3 regions of the Kitasatospora sp. NPDC058444 genome follow, and region 1 is predicted to be linked to each of the others. Evidence: riboswitches for the same ligand, from Rfam matches in the RefSeq annotation. Region 1 holds a riboswitch; each other region holds the start of a gene.
What was found. A riboswitch is a leader RNA that binds a small molecule or an ion and turns the genes downstream of it on or off. The one in region 1 is predicted to bind S-adenosylmethionine.
Positions count from the first base shown of each region.

Region 2: linked by a shared signal. The riboswitch ahead of thrC (threonine synthase) and the one ahead of ACFWP2_RS01610 (aminotransferase class V-fold PLP-dependent enzyme) in region 1 are both predicted to bind S-adenosylmethionine.
Region 3: linked by a shared signal. The riboswitch ahead of ACFWP2_RS16175 (IclR family transcriptional regulator) and the one ahead of ACFWP2_RS01610 (aminotransferase class V-fold PLP-dependent enzyme) in region 1 are both predicted to bind S-adenosylmethionine.

Region 1 covers NZ_JBHXLL010000001.1:347,194-350,456, reverse strand. The annotation lists gene ACFWP2_RS01620 (rhomboid family intramembrane serine protease) at 1-10, shown strand, start outside; gene ACFWP2_RS01615 (Lrp/AsnC family transcriptional regulator) at 51-332, shown strand; gene ACFWP2_RS01610 (aminotransferase class V-fold PLP-dependent enzyme) at 336-1,718, opposite strand; SAM riboswitch class IV at 1,770-1,888, opposite strand; gene trpD (anthranilate phosphoribosyltransferase) at 1,999-3,075, opposite strand; gene ACFWP2_RS01600 (hypothetical protein) at 3,193-3,263, opposite strand, start outside.
Region 2 covers NZ_JBHXLL010000002.1:5,624-8,886, forward strand. The annotation lists gene ACFWP2_RS02600 (trehalose-6-phosphate synthase) at 1-396, opposite strand, end outside; gene ACFWP2_RS02605 (glucosyl-3-phosphoglycerate synthase) at 458-1,495, opposite strand; SAM riboswitch class I at 1,607-1,741, shown strand; gene thrC (threonine synthase) at 1,758-3,038, shown strand; gene ACFWP2_RS02615 (MoaD/ThiS family protein) at 3,066-3,263, shown strand, end outside.
Region 3 covers NZ_JBHXLL010000013.1:19,680-22,942, forward strand. The annotation lists gene ACFWP2_RS16170 (threonine/serine exporter family protein) at 1-854, shown strand, start outside; gene ACFWP2_RS16175 (IclR family transcriptional regulator) at 933-1,646, opposite strand; SAM riboswitch class I at 1,868-2,010, opposite strand; gene ACFWP2_RS16180 (hypothetical protein) at 2,085-3,158, opposite strand.

The sequences.
Region 1 (3,263 bases):
CCCCGGCTGACGCCCGATACGCTGGCGGCACCTCACAAAGGAGCCCGACTGTGATCACCGCCATCGTCCTGATCAAGACCAGTGTCGACCGCATCCCGGAGATCGCCGAGTCCATCGCCGCCATCGACGGCGTCAGCGAGGTCTACTCGGTGACCGGCGGCTACAACCTGGTGGCGATGGTGCGGGTACGCCGGCACGACGACCTGGCCGAGGTCATCCCGGGCCGGCTCAACAAGGTCCCGGGCGTGGCCCACACCGAGACCCAGATCGCCTTCCGCACCTACTCCCAGCACGACCTGGAAGCCGCCTTCGCCCTCGGCCTGGACGAGTAGCGCTCAGCCGTCCCGACGGCCCCTGTCGATCTGCACGGTCGCGACGCAGCGTCCGCCCTCGTTGCGGTAGCTCCAGGCCGCGCCGTCCGTGACCAGCTCCCGGACGGCGGTCAGGAAGCGGTCGACGTGCTCGTCCGGCGTCCCGGCGCCGAAGCTCACCCGGATCGCGTTCAGGCTGCGCTCGCCCGGCAGCGAGGGCTCCGGCGCACCGCACTCGGACGGCGCGACGTCCTCGTCCCCGAGCAGCGTGCGCACCAGCGGGTGGGCGCAGAACAGCCCGTCGCGCACCCCGATGCCGTACTCGGCGGACAGCGCGGCCGAGAAGTGCGAGCTGTTCCAGCCCCGGACGACGAAGGAGAGCACGCCCACCCGGGCGGAGTCCGGTCCGAACAGGTTCAGCACCTTGACCTGCGGGATCTCGGCCAGCCCGGCCGTCAGCCGGGCGATCAGCTGCTGCTCGCGGGCCTCCAGCGCGTCGAAGCCGGCCTCGGTCAGCGCCCGGCAGGCCGAGGCGATCGCGTAGGCCCCGATGACGTTCGGCGAGCCGGCCTCGTGCCGGGCCGGGCCGGTGTGCCACTGCACGGCCACCGAGCCGTCGCTCTCCCGGGCCACCGTCCGGGTCGCCCCGCCGCCGGCCAGGTACGGCTCGGCCGCGTCCAGCCAGTCCGCCCGGCCGGCCAGCACCCCGGCACCGAACGGCGCGTAGATCTTGTGGCCGGAGAAGGCGATCCAGTCGACGTCCAGCTCGCGCACCGAGACCCGGTGGTGCGGCGCCAGCTGGGCGGCGTCCAGCACGACCCGGGCGCCGTGCCGGTGCGCGGTCGCGGTCAGCTCGGCGACCGGCCACAGCTCGCCGGTCACGTTGGAGGCGCCGGTGACACAGAGCAGCTTGGGGCCCTCGGACGCCTCGGCGAGCGCGGCGTCCAGCGCGGCCACCGCCTCGGCGCGGGAGCGCGGCGCCCGCAGGTAGGTGACGGTCAGTCCGGCGTGCGCCCAGGGCAGCAGCGAGGCGTGGTGCTCGGTCTCGAACGCGAACACCCGGGTGCCGGCCGGAACGGCCGCGGCCAGCAGGTTGAGCGAGTCGGTGGTGGCCCGGGTGAAGACCACCTGGTCGCCCTCGCGCAGGTCGAGGAACTCGCCGACGGTGCGGCGGCTCTGCTCGAACAGGTCGGTGGACAGCTGGGAGAGGTACCCGGCCCCGCGGTGGACGCTGCCGTAGTACGGCGCGTAGGCGGCGACGTCGTCCCACACCCGCTGGAGCGCCGGGGAGCTGGCCGCGTAGTCGAGCGCCGCGTAGCCGACCTTCTCACCGTTGGCGAGCGGAACCTGGACGTCGGCGCCGAGGACGGCGAGCGGGGTGCGGATTTCGGTGGCGAGCGAGGACATGGGGATGCACTCCTTCTGGGGCAAGGGACCCCGGGAGTGCCAGTCGTCGGGCGTCCGCGCTTGTCGCACGGACGGTTTGCCGTGACGACCCGGTCCTCACCCAGGGCACCCCGCCACGGACGGAGGGTTGCCGGACAGCCAGCTGGGGCTTGGCGCTGTCACTCATGACCTGGCGAAGACTCTAGGCCGCGTCCACCGGGTGGTCAAACGGGCTTCCAGCATCCGGACAGCACGGAAGCCCGGGCCGGCGCACCGGCACGGGCTTCCCCCAACTTCCGCCTCAGATCCGGCTGGTGGCCTCCGACCAGCGCCGCAGCAGGTCCTGCGCGGCACCGGAGTCGATCGCCTGCGCGGCCCGCTCCATGCCGGCCGCCAGCTGCTCGGTGAGCGGCGCGTCGCCCAGGTCCAGCGCGACCAGCGCCGCCGCCGTGTTCAGCAGGACGGCGTCCCGCACCGGCCCGTGCTCCCCCGCCAGCAGCCGCCGCGCGACCTCGGCGTTGTACGAGGCGTCCGCCCCGCGCAGCGCCTCGATGCCGACCAGCTCGATACCGACGTCCCGCGGGTCGAAGGCGGTCTCGGTGACCACCCCGTCGCGCACCAGCCAGACCTGCGAGGTGGTGGTGATGGTCAGCTCGTCCAGCCCGTCGTCGCCGCGGAAGACCAGCGCCGTCGCCCCCCGCTCGGCCAGCACCCCGGCGATCAGCCCGGCGAGCCGGGTGTCGAAGCAGCCGATGGCGTGCGCGGTGACCTTGGCCGGGTTGGTCAGCGGGCCGAGGATGTTGAAGGAGGTCGGCACCCCGAGGTCGCGCCGCGCGGTGGCGGCGTGCCGCATCGAGGGGTGGAACTTGGCCGCGAAGCAGAAGGTGAGCCCGACCTCCTCGGCCACCTCGGCGACCCGCCGCGAGGACAGGTCGAGCGCCACCCCGAGCTTCTCCAGCACGTCCGAGGAGCCGCTGGTGGAGGAGGCCGACCGGTTGCCGTGCTTGACCACCTTGGCGCCGGCGGCCGCCGCGACGATCGCCGACATGGTGGAGATGTTGACGGTCTTCGCCCGGTCCCCGCCGGTGCCGACGATGTCCACCGCCGGACCGGGGATCTCCAGCGGCTCGGCGTGCGCGTACATCGCGTCGACCAGGCCGGAGATCTCCTCGACCGACTCGCCCTTGGCCCGCAGGGCGATCATGAACCCGGCCACCTGTACGGGGGACGCCTCGCCGCTCATGATCCGGTCCATCGCCCACGCGGTGGACGCCCGGTCGAGGTCCTCGCCCTGCAACAGCGCCGCCAGGATGTCCGGCCAGGTGCGGACCACCTGCGCGGGGTCGCTACCGCCGTTCGCAGGGTTCACGTTCACCATGGCTGACTCCAGCTGTTGTCGGTTCCCCGCTCCGCGGGGACGTCCGTACGGATGGAGCCAGCCTATCGAGCGGAGCGGGAGCTTCTACCCCTCTCTTTTCCAGTTGCCGGGCGGAATTCAGCGGACGGCCGGAGTCCGCTTCGCCAGCCGCGCCCGCAGCAGGGTGGCGACGGCCTCGGCCAGCGCCA
Region 2 (3,263 bases), on a different contig from region 1:
GGCGTCGAAGGCGGGTGCCGTGGGGGTCGCGTAGAGCAGGTGGTGGACGAACCACAGGGTGGAGTTGGCGACGCCGTTGTAGGCGCGGGCGAAGGTCTGCGGGTCGATGTCCAGCATCCGTACGGCCTGGCCGCCGACCGCGTGGCCGGCCAGGTCGAGGCGGCCCCGGGGCGCCTCGGCGGCGGCTCTGCGGTCGGCGTCGTCGAGGGCGGCGCAGACCCAGACGGCGTTCGGGTCCTCGATGGCGGAGAGGCCGGAGACCAGGCCGCCGCCGCCGCGGCGCAGGGTCAGCGTGCCGTCGTCGGCGGTGCCGAAGGAGACCGGTCCCCGGTTGGAGGCCACCAGGACGGGGGCGGTGCCGGTCGCGCTCGAACGGTTGGTCGTGAGATCGCCCATGGTTGGCATGTTGCCGGGGGGTCGGCGTGGCAAACCCGTGGGGCCCGTCGAAGACGGTCCGTCAGTGCCGGGTCGCGTATTCGGGGACGGTGTGCATCGGGGGGCGTTCCAGGGCGGTCACCGGGTGGGTGTGGGCGGTGAAGGCGCGGGTCTCCGGGTCGCGGGTGAACTGGGTGAGGTGGGGGTGGACGAGGTCGGCGGAGGCCTTGAGGCGGTGGGTGCGGTCGAGGCGTTCCAGGGCGGTCCGGTAGATGGTGGCGGCCATCCGGCCGAGGGCCTGGCCGTCCTGGTGGCGGTGGTGCCGGACGCCGACGTCCACCTGGGCCAGGGCGTCCAGTCCGGCCAGTTCCAGGGCGTCGACCAGCAGGCCGAGTTCGACGCCGTAGCCGGTGGGGAAGGGCAGCCGTTCGAGCAGTGAGCGGCGGGCCGCGTACTCGCCGCCGAGGGGCTGGACGAAACCGGCGAGTTCCGGCCAGTGGAGGTTGAGCAGGGGGCGGGCGACGAGTTCGGTGACCCGGCCGCCGCCGGCGGGCAGGACGGCGCCCTCCGATTCCAGCGGGCGGTCGTACATGGCCTTGACCAGCTGGATGGAGTCGTCGGTCAGCAGCGGGCCGATGATGCCGGAGACCAGGGTCGGTTCGAACGCGCGCAGGTCGGCGTCGACGAAGCAGACGATGTCGCCGTGGGTGACCAGCAGCGAGCGCCAGAGCACCTCGCCCTTGCCGGGGACGGCGGGCAGCCGGGGCAGGACGGCGTCGCGGTGCTCGACCCGGGCGCCGGCCTGGGCGGCGACGGCGGCGGTGGCGTCGGTGGAGCCGGAGTCGACGACGACGAGTTCGTCGACGAGCGGGAGGCGTTCCATCAGTTCGCGGCGGATGGTGCGGACGATGTCGCCGACGGTGGCCTCCTCGTCCAGGGCGGGGAGGACGACGCTGACGGTGCGGCCGGTGCGTTCCTTGGCGGCGAGGAGGGTGCGGACCGGCCGGTCGGCCGCGCTCCAGGAGCGGCGGCGCAGCCAGGACGCCGTCTGCGGGAGGAGCTCGGGAGTCGGTTCGGCGGGCACGGAGGTCTCCTCGGCGGGGTCGGTGGGACGGGCCATCTCGCGTGGCGGACGGTCCCGTTCAGGATTGACGCCTTCGGATACAGTCTTCGTACAGCGGTCGGACCTTTGCACGCCGGGGTCTCCGTTGAGCACCACCACAATTTCACAAGCTCATCCAGAGGGACTGAGGGAACGGCCCGTTGACGTCCCGGCAACCTTCTCGCCAGCTGTCGTCGACAGGCCCCGGCGGGACAGGTGCCAATTCCGGCCCGTGTCGCGACCGCGCCACGGGGAAGATGAGGAGAGAGGCCTCGCCGTCATGGCTATCGACACCGCCGCACCCGTTTCCGTCGACCTCGGCCCCGCCGCCGCGCTGTCCTGTCGCGAGTGCGGCACCCGCTTCCCGCTCGGCCCCAGCTTCGTCTGCCTGGAGTGCTTCGGCCCGCTGGAGATCGCCTACGAGTTCGGCAGCGAGGGCGCCGAGGAGCTGCGCAAGCGGATCGAGGCCGGTCCGGCGTCCATCTGGCGGTACGCGCCGCTGCTGCCGGTTCCGGCCGACGTCGCGTCCAAGCCCAACCTGAACCCGGGGTGGACCCCGCTGGTGAAGGCGGACAACCTGGGCCGGGAGCTCGGTTTCACCGCCCAGCTGCACATCAAGGACGACTCCGGGAACCCGACGCACTCGTTCAAGGACCGGGTGGTCGCGTGCGCGATCGAGGCGGCCCGGGCGTTCGGGTACACCACGCTGTCCTGCTCCTCGACCGGCAACCTGGCCGGCGCGGTGGGCGCGGCGGCGGCCCGGGCCGGGTTCCGGTCCTGCGTGTTCATCCCGCACGACCTGGAGCAGGGCAAGGTCGTCATGGCCGGGGTGTACGGCGGCGAGCTGGTCGGCATCGAGGGCAACTACGACGACGTGAACCGCTTCTGCTCGGAGCTGATCGGCGACCCGGCCGGCGAGGGCTGGGGCTTCGTCAACGTGAACCTGCGGCCGTACTACGGCGAGGGTTCCAAGACGCTGGCGTACGAGATCTGCGAGCAGCTCGGCTGGCGGCTGCCGGAGCAGATCGTGATCCCGATCGCCTCGGGCTCGCAGCTGACGAAGATCGACAAGGGCCTCCAGGAGCTGATCAGGCTCGGTCTGGTCGAGGACCGGCCGTACAAGGTCTTCGGCGCCCAGGCCGAGGGCTGCTCGCCGGTGTCGGCCGCGTTCAAGGCCGGCCGGGACGTGATCAAGCCGGTCAAGCCGAACACCATCGCCAAGTCGCTGGCGATCGGCAACCCGGCCGACGGCCCGTACGTGCTGGACATCGCCCGCCGCACCGGCGGCGCGGTGGAGGACGTCACGGACGCCGAGGTCGTGGCGGCGATCCGGCTGCTGGCGCGGACCGAGGGGGTCTTCGCCGAGACCGCGGGCGGGGTGACCGTCGGCGTGCTGAAGAAGCTGGTCGAGACCGGGCAGCTGGATCCGGCCAAGGAGACCGTCGCGATCAACACCGGTGACGGCCTGAAGACCCTGGACGCCGTCTCCGACGCCGGGATGAGCGCCGTCATCCGCCCGACGCTGGACTCGTTCCGCGCCGCCGGCCTCGCGTCCGCCTGAACCACCCCCGCCCCAGCAAGGAGAGTCATGAGCGCCAACGTCCGCATTCCCACCATCCTGCGCACCTACACCGGCGGCGCCGCCGAGGTGACCGCCGAGGGTGCCACCCTGGCCGAGGTCGTCGCCGACCTGGAGAGGAACCACGCGGGCATCTCGGCCCGCATCCTGGACGACACCGGCAAGCTGCGGCGCTTCGTGAACGTCTACGTGAACGACGACGACGTG
Region 3 (3,263 bases), on a different contig from region 1:
TCGGGGTGGGGGTCTGCCTGTTCCTCCAGCCGGTGGCGGCGAACGTGCTGGCGGCCGGGCTCGGCTCGCTGATCGTGGTGGGGCTGACCGTGCTGGCCCGGCGGCTGCCGTACCTGCGGCCGCTGCTGCCCGTCACGGCCGGGTTCCTGGTGGCGCTGCTGGTCCTCTCGCTCGCCCGGGCCGGGTTGCTGGAGGGCCCGCTGCGGACCATCGTCGCCACCCTGGCGATCCTGCTGCCGGGTGGGCTGCTCGTCACCGGGCTGTCGGAGATCGCGGCGGGGGCGGCCAGTGCGGGTACGGCCCGGCTGGTGTCCGGTGCGGTGCAGCTGGCGCTGTTCCTCGCCGGGGTGGCCGCGGCGGCGACCGCGACCGGCATGCCGGCCACCGCGTTGGCCGACGTGCAGGTCGCCAGGCCGAGCTGGTGGGTGATCGCGCTGGGGCTGGCGCTCGCGGTGGCCGGCGTGGTGGTCAACGTGAACACCCCGCCCCCGGCCGTGCCGTGGATCGTCGTGGTGATCGCGCTGAGCGTCACGGCCCAGGTGGTGGTGGGGTCGGCGCACGGCGCGGCGGTCGGCGGCCTGGCCGGTGGGGTCACCGCCGCGGCCGCGGCCACCCTGGTGCACTGGCTGCCGGGCGGTCCGCTCTGGCAGGTGCTCTACCTCCCGGCGTTCTGGATCGTGGTGCCGGGCTCCTTCGGCCTGCTGCACACCGCGCAGATCGAGGTCGGCAACGGCGCGCAGTCGGTGCTGACGGCCGTGTCGGCGGTCTTCGGGGTGTCGATCGGCACCCTGATCGGCGCGGTGATCAGCCGGATACCCCGCCCCCGCCGCGCCGTCCTGCTGCCCCGGACCTGAGCCCCGGACCTGAGCCGGGGCCGAGCGGGCCCCCGGGGCTCCCAGGGCAGTGGCCCCGGGAGCCCCGGGGGCGCCCGCTCAGGGGTGGCGCAGGGCCTCGGTGAGCCGGTGGGCGGCCTCGACCACGGCCTGGGAGAGGTGGGCCCCGGGGTGCCGGGTGAGGCGTTCGATCGGGCCGGAGACCGTGACGGCCGCGACCACCCGGTTGGACTGGCCGCGGACGGGCGCGGAGACGGAGGCGACCCCGAGTTCGCGCTCGCCGACGGACTGGGCCCAGCCCCGGCGCCGTACGCCGCTCAGGGCGGTGGCGGTGAAGCGGGCGCCCTGGAGGCCGCGGTGGAGGCGCTCCGGCTCCTCCCAGGCGAGCAGGATCTGGGCGGCGGCGCCGACCTTCATGGGGAGGGTGACGCCCACCGGAACGGTGTCGCGCAGGCCGGTGAGGCGCTCGGCGGCGGCCACGCAGATCCGTACCTCGCCCTGCCGCCGGTAGAGCTGGGCGCTCTCGCCGGTGACGTCGCGCAGCTGGGTGAGGACCGAGCCGGCCGCGGCCAGCAGCCGGTCCTCGCCGGCGGCCGTGGCGAGTTCGCCGAGCCGGGGGCCGAGCATGAACCGGCCGTGCACGTCCCGGCTGACCAGGCGGTGGTGTTCGAGTGCGACGGCCAGCCGGTGGGCGGTGGGCCGCGCCATGCCGGTGGCCGCGACCAGGCCGCCCAGGGTGGCGGGCCCGGCCTCCAGGGTGCCGAGGATCGAGGTGACCTTGTCGAGCACGCCGACGCCGCTCGTGTTCTCCATGGGTGGGGTACTCCAGTCTCGAGGCCGGGAGCAGCGGGTGGGGGCTGCTCACGGCGGCTCCTGGCGGGGAGCCTGGGGTGTGGTCAGCGAGGACGGGCCGGGGAAGTCGGCCGATTGCCTGCGCCGGGCACGAGACGGGTACGCGAAAGAGCGAGACGGGTCCGCGAAGGAGCCGGGGCGGGAAGCGCCCGGGCGAAGGACAGCACAGAGAGCACCGTGTCTCCTCATCTTTCCCGCGCCACAGTGGCGACAGGCCGGAGTTGGCACTGATCCCGTTCGGCACGGCGCGTACTTCGGACGCCGGGTCGGACGGGGAGTTGCCGGGGCTTCGTAGGGCCGGTCCCTCCACCCCTCTGGATGATTCGCCAGGAACGATACAAGACTCCCCGGGCCGGTCGGCAAGCCCCCCCACACCCGACCGCGGCCCGCGGGGACGGCTCAGCGGTGGCGCGGCTCCGTCAGACCGGTGCACGCGGCCCGGTCCGGGCGGCCGGGGGCGGTCGCGTCCCAGGAGCTCAGCGCGGCCAGGGCGGCGGCGCGCTCGGCGGCCGACGGCCGGGTGCCCTCGGGGCCGAGCAGGTAGTCGGCGACGGGGGTGAGCAGCAGCGTCGCGTCGCCGGCCGGGAGCAGTAACGCCTCGTCCCACTGGTGCCGGATGACGGTGCGGCGCAGCAGGGTGCCGTGGCGCGGGCGGGGCGGGCGGGCGGCGCCCCGGCGGCGCTGGAGTTCGGGGGCGACCTCGGCCTCCAGGACGGTGCGCACGTCCCGCAGGGTGCCGAGCGGCAGGTGCTCGGCGGCGAGGTCGAGCAGGGCGGCGGCCTCCGGGGCGAGCCGGTAGGCGGCGACCACGGCGGCGGTCTCGACGGGGTCGAAGGGCTGCCCGGCGAGCTGGGCCACGTCGATCACGTCGCCCGCGAGGAAGGCGCGGCCGAGCCCCTCCTCGGCGAGGGCGATCAGGCATTCCACGTGGTCGTCGGCGGCCAGGTAGGGGCGGACCGGGACGGTGGCGAGGTCGCCGGTGAGCGCGGCGGTCGCCACCCGCACCTGGTACCACGGGTCGAGCAGCGGGTCCTCGGCGGGCCAGCGCAGGGTGACGGCGGTGTGCCGGGGGCGCTCGCCGAGCAGGACGACCTCCACCGACTCCACCGGGTGATCGGTGACCAGCCGGTTGACGGCCTGCCAGAGCGAGGCCTCGGTGGGGCTGACCAGGCTGAGCTCGGCCAGCGGCCGGGGCAGGTCGGGCGGGTAGTAGCCGGCCAGGGGAAGGTCGCGGATCGGCCGGACGCCGGTGGCGTCGGCGAGGTCGCGGGCGACGCCCGCGTAACACTCGGCCCGGTCGCGGGCGCGCCGCAGCTCGGCCCGGGCGTGCCGGCCCATCCGCACGCCCTCCCGGTCGAGCGCGGCGAGCACCAGGTACGGCAGGTGGCGCTCGCCCCGGGCGCGGTGGAGCAGTTCGACCGGTCCGGCGACCGGGTCGACGTCGAGCAGCCGGTGGAGCAGGTCGGTGTTCATGGGCGTCCGCCTCCGAGGTCCGTGGTGGCCGCCCGGACGGCGGCCGGGCGACCGGGGACGTGGCGGGTCCGGCGGTGGGGGCCGGGCCGACCGCGGGCGCCGCAC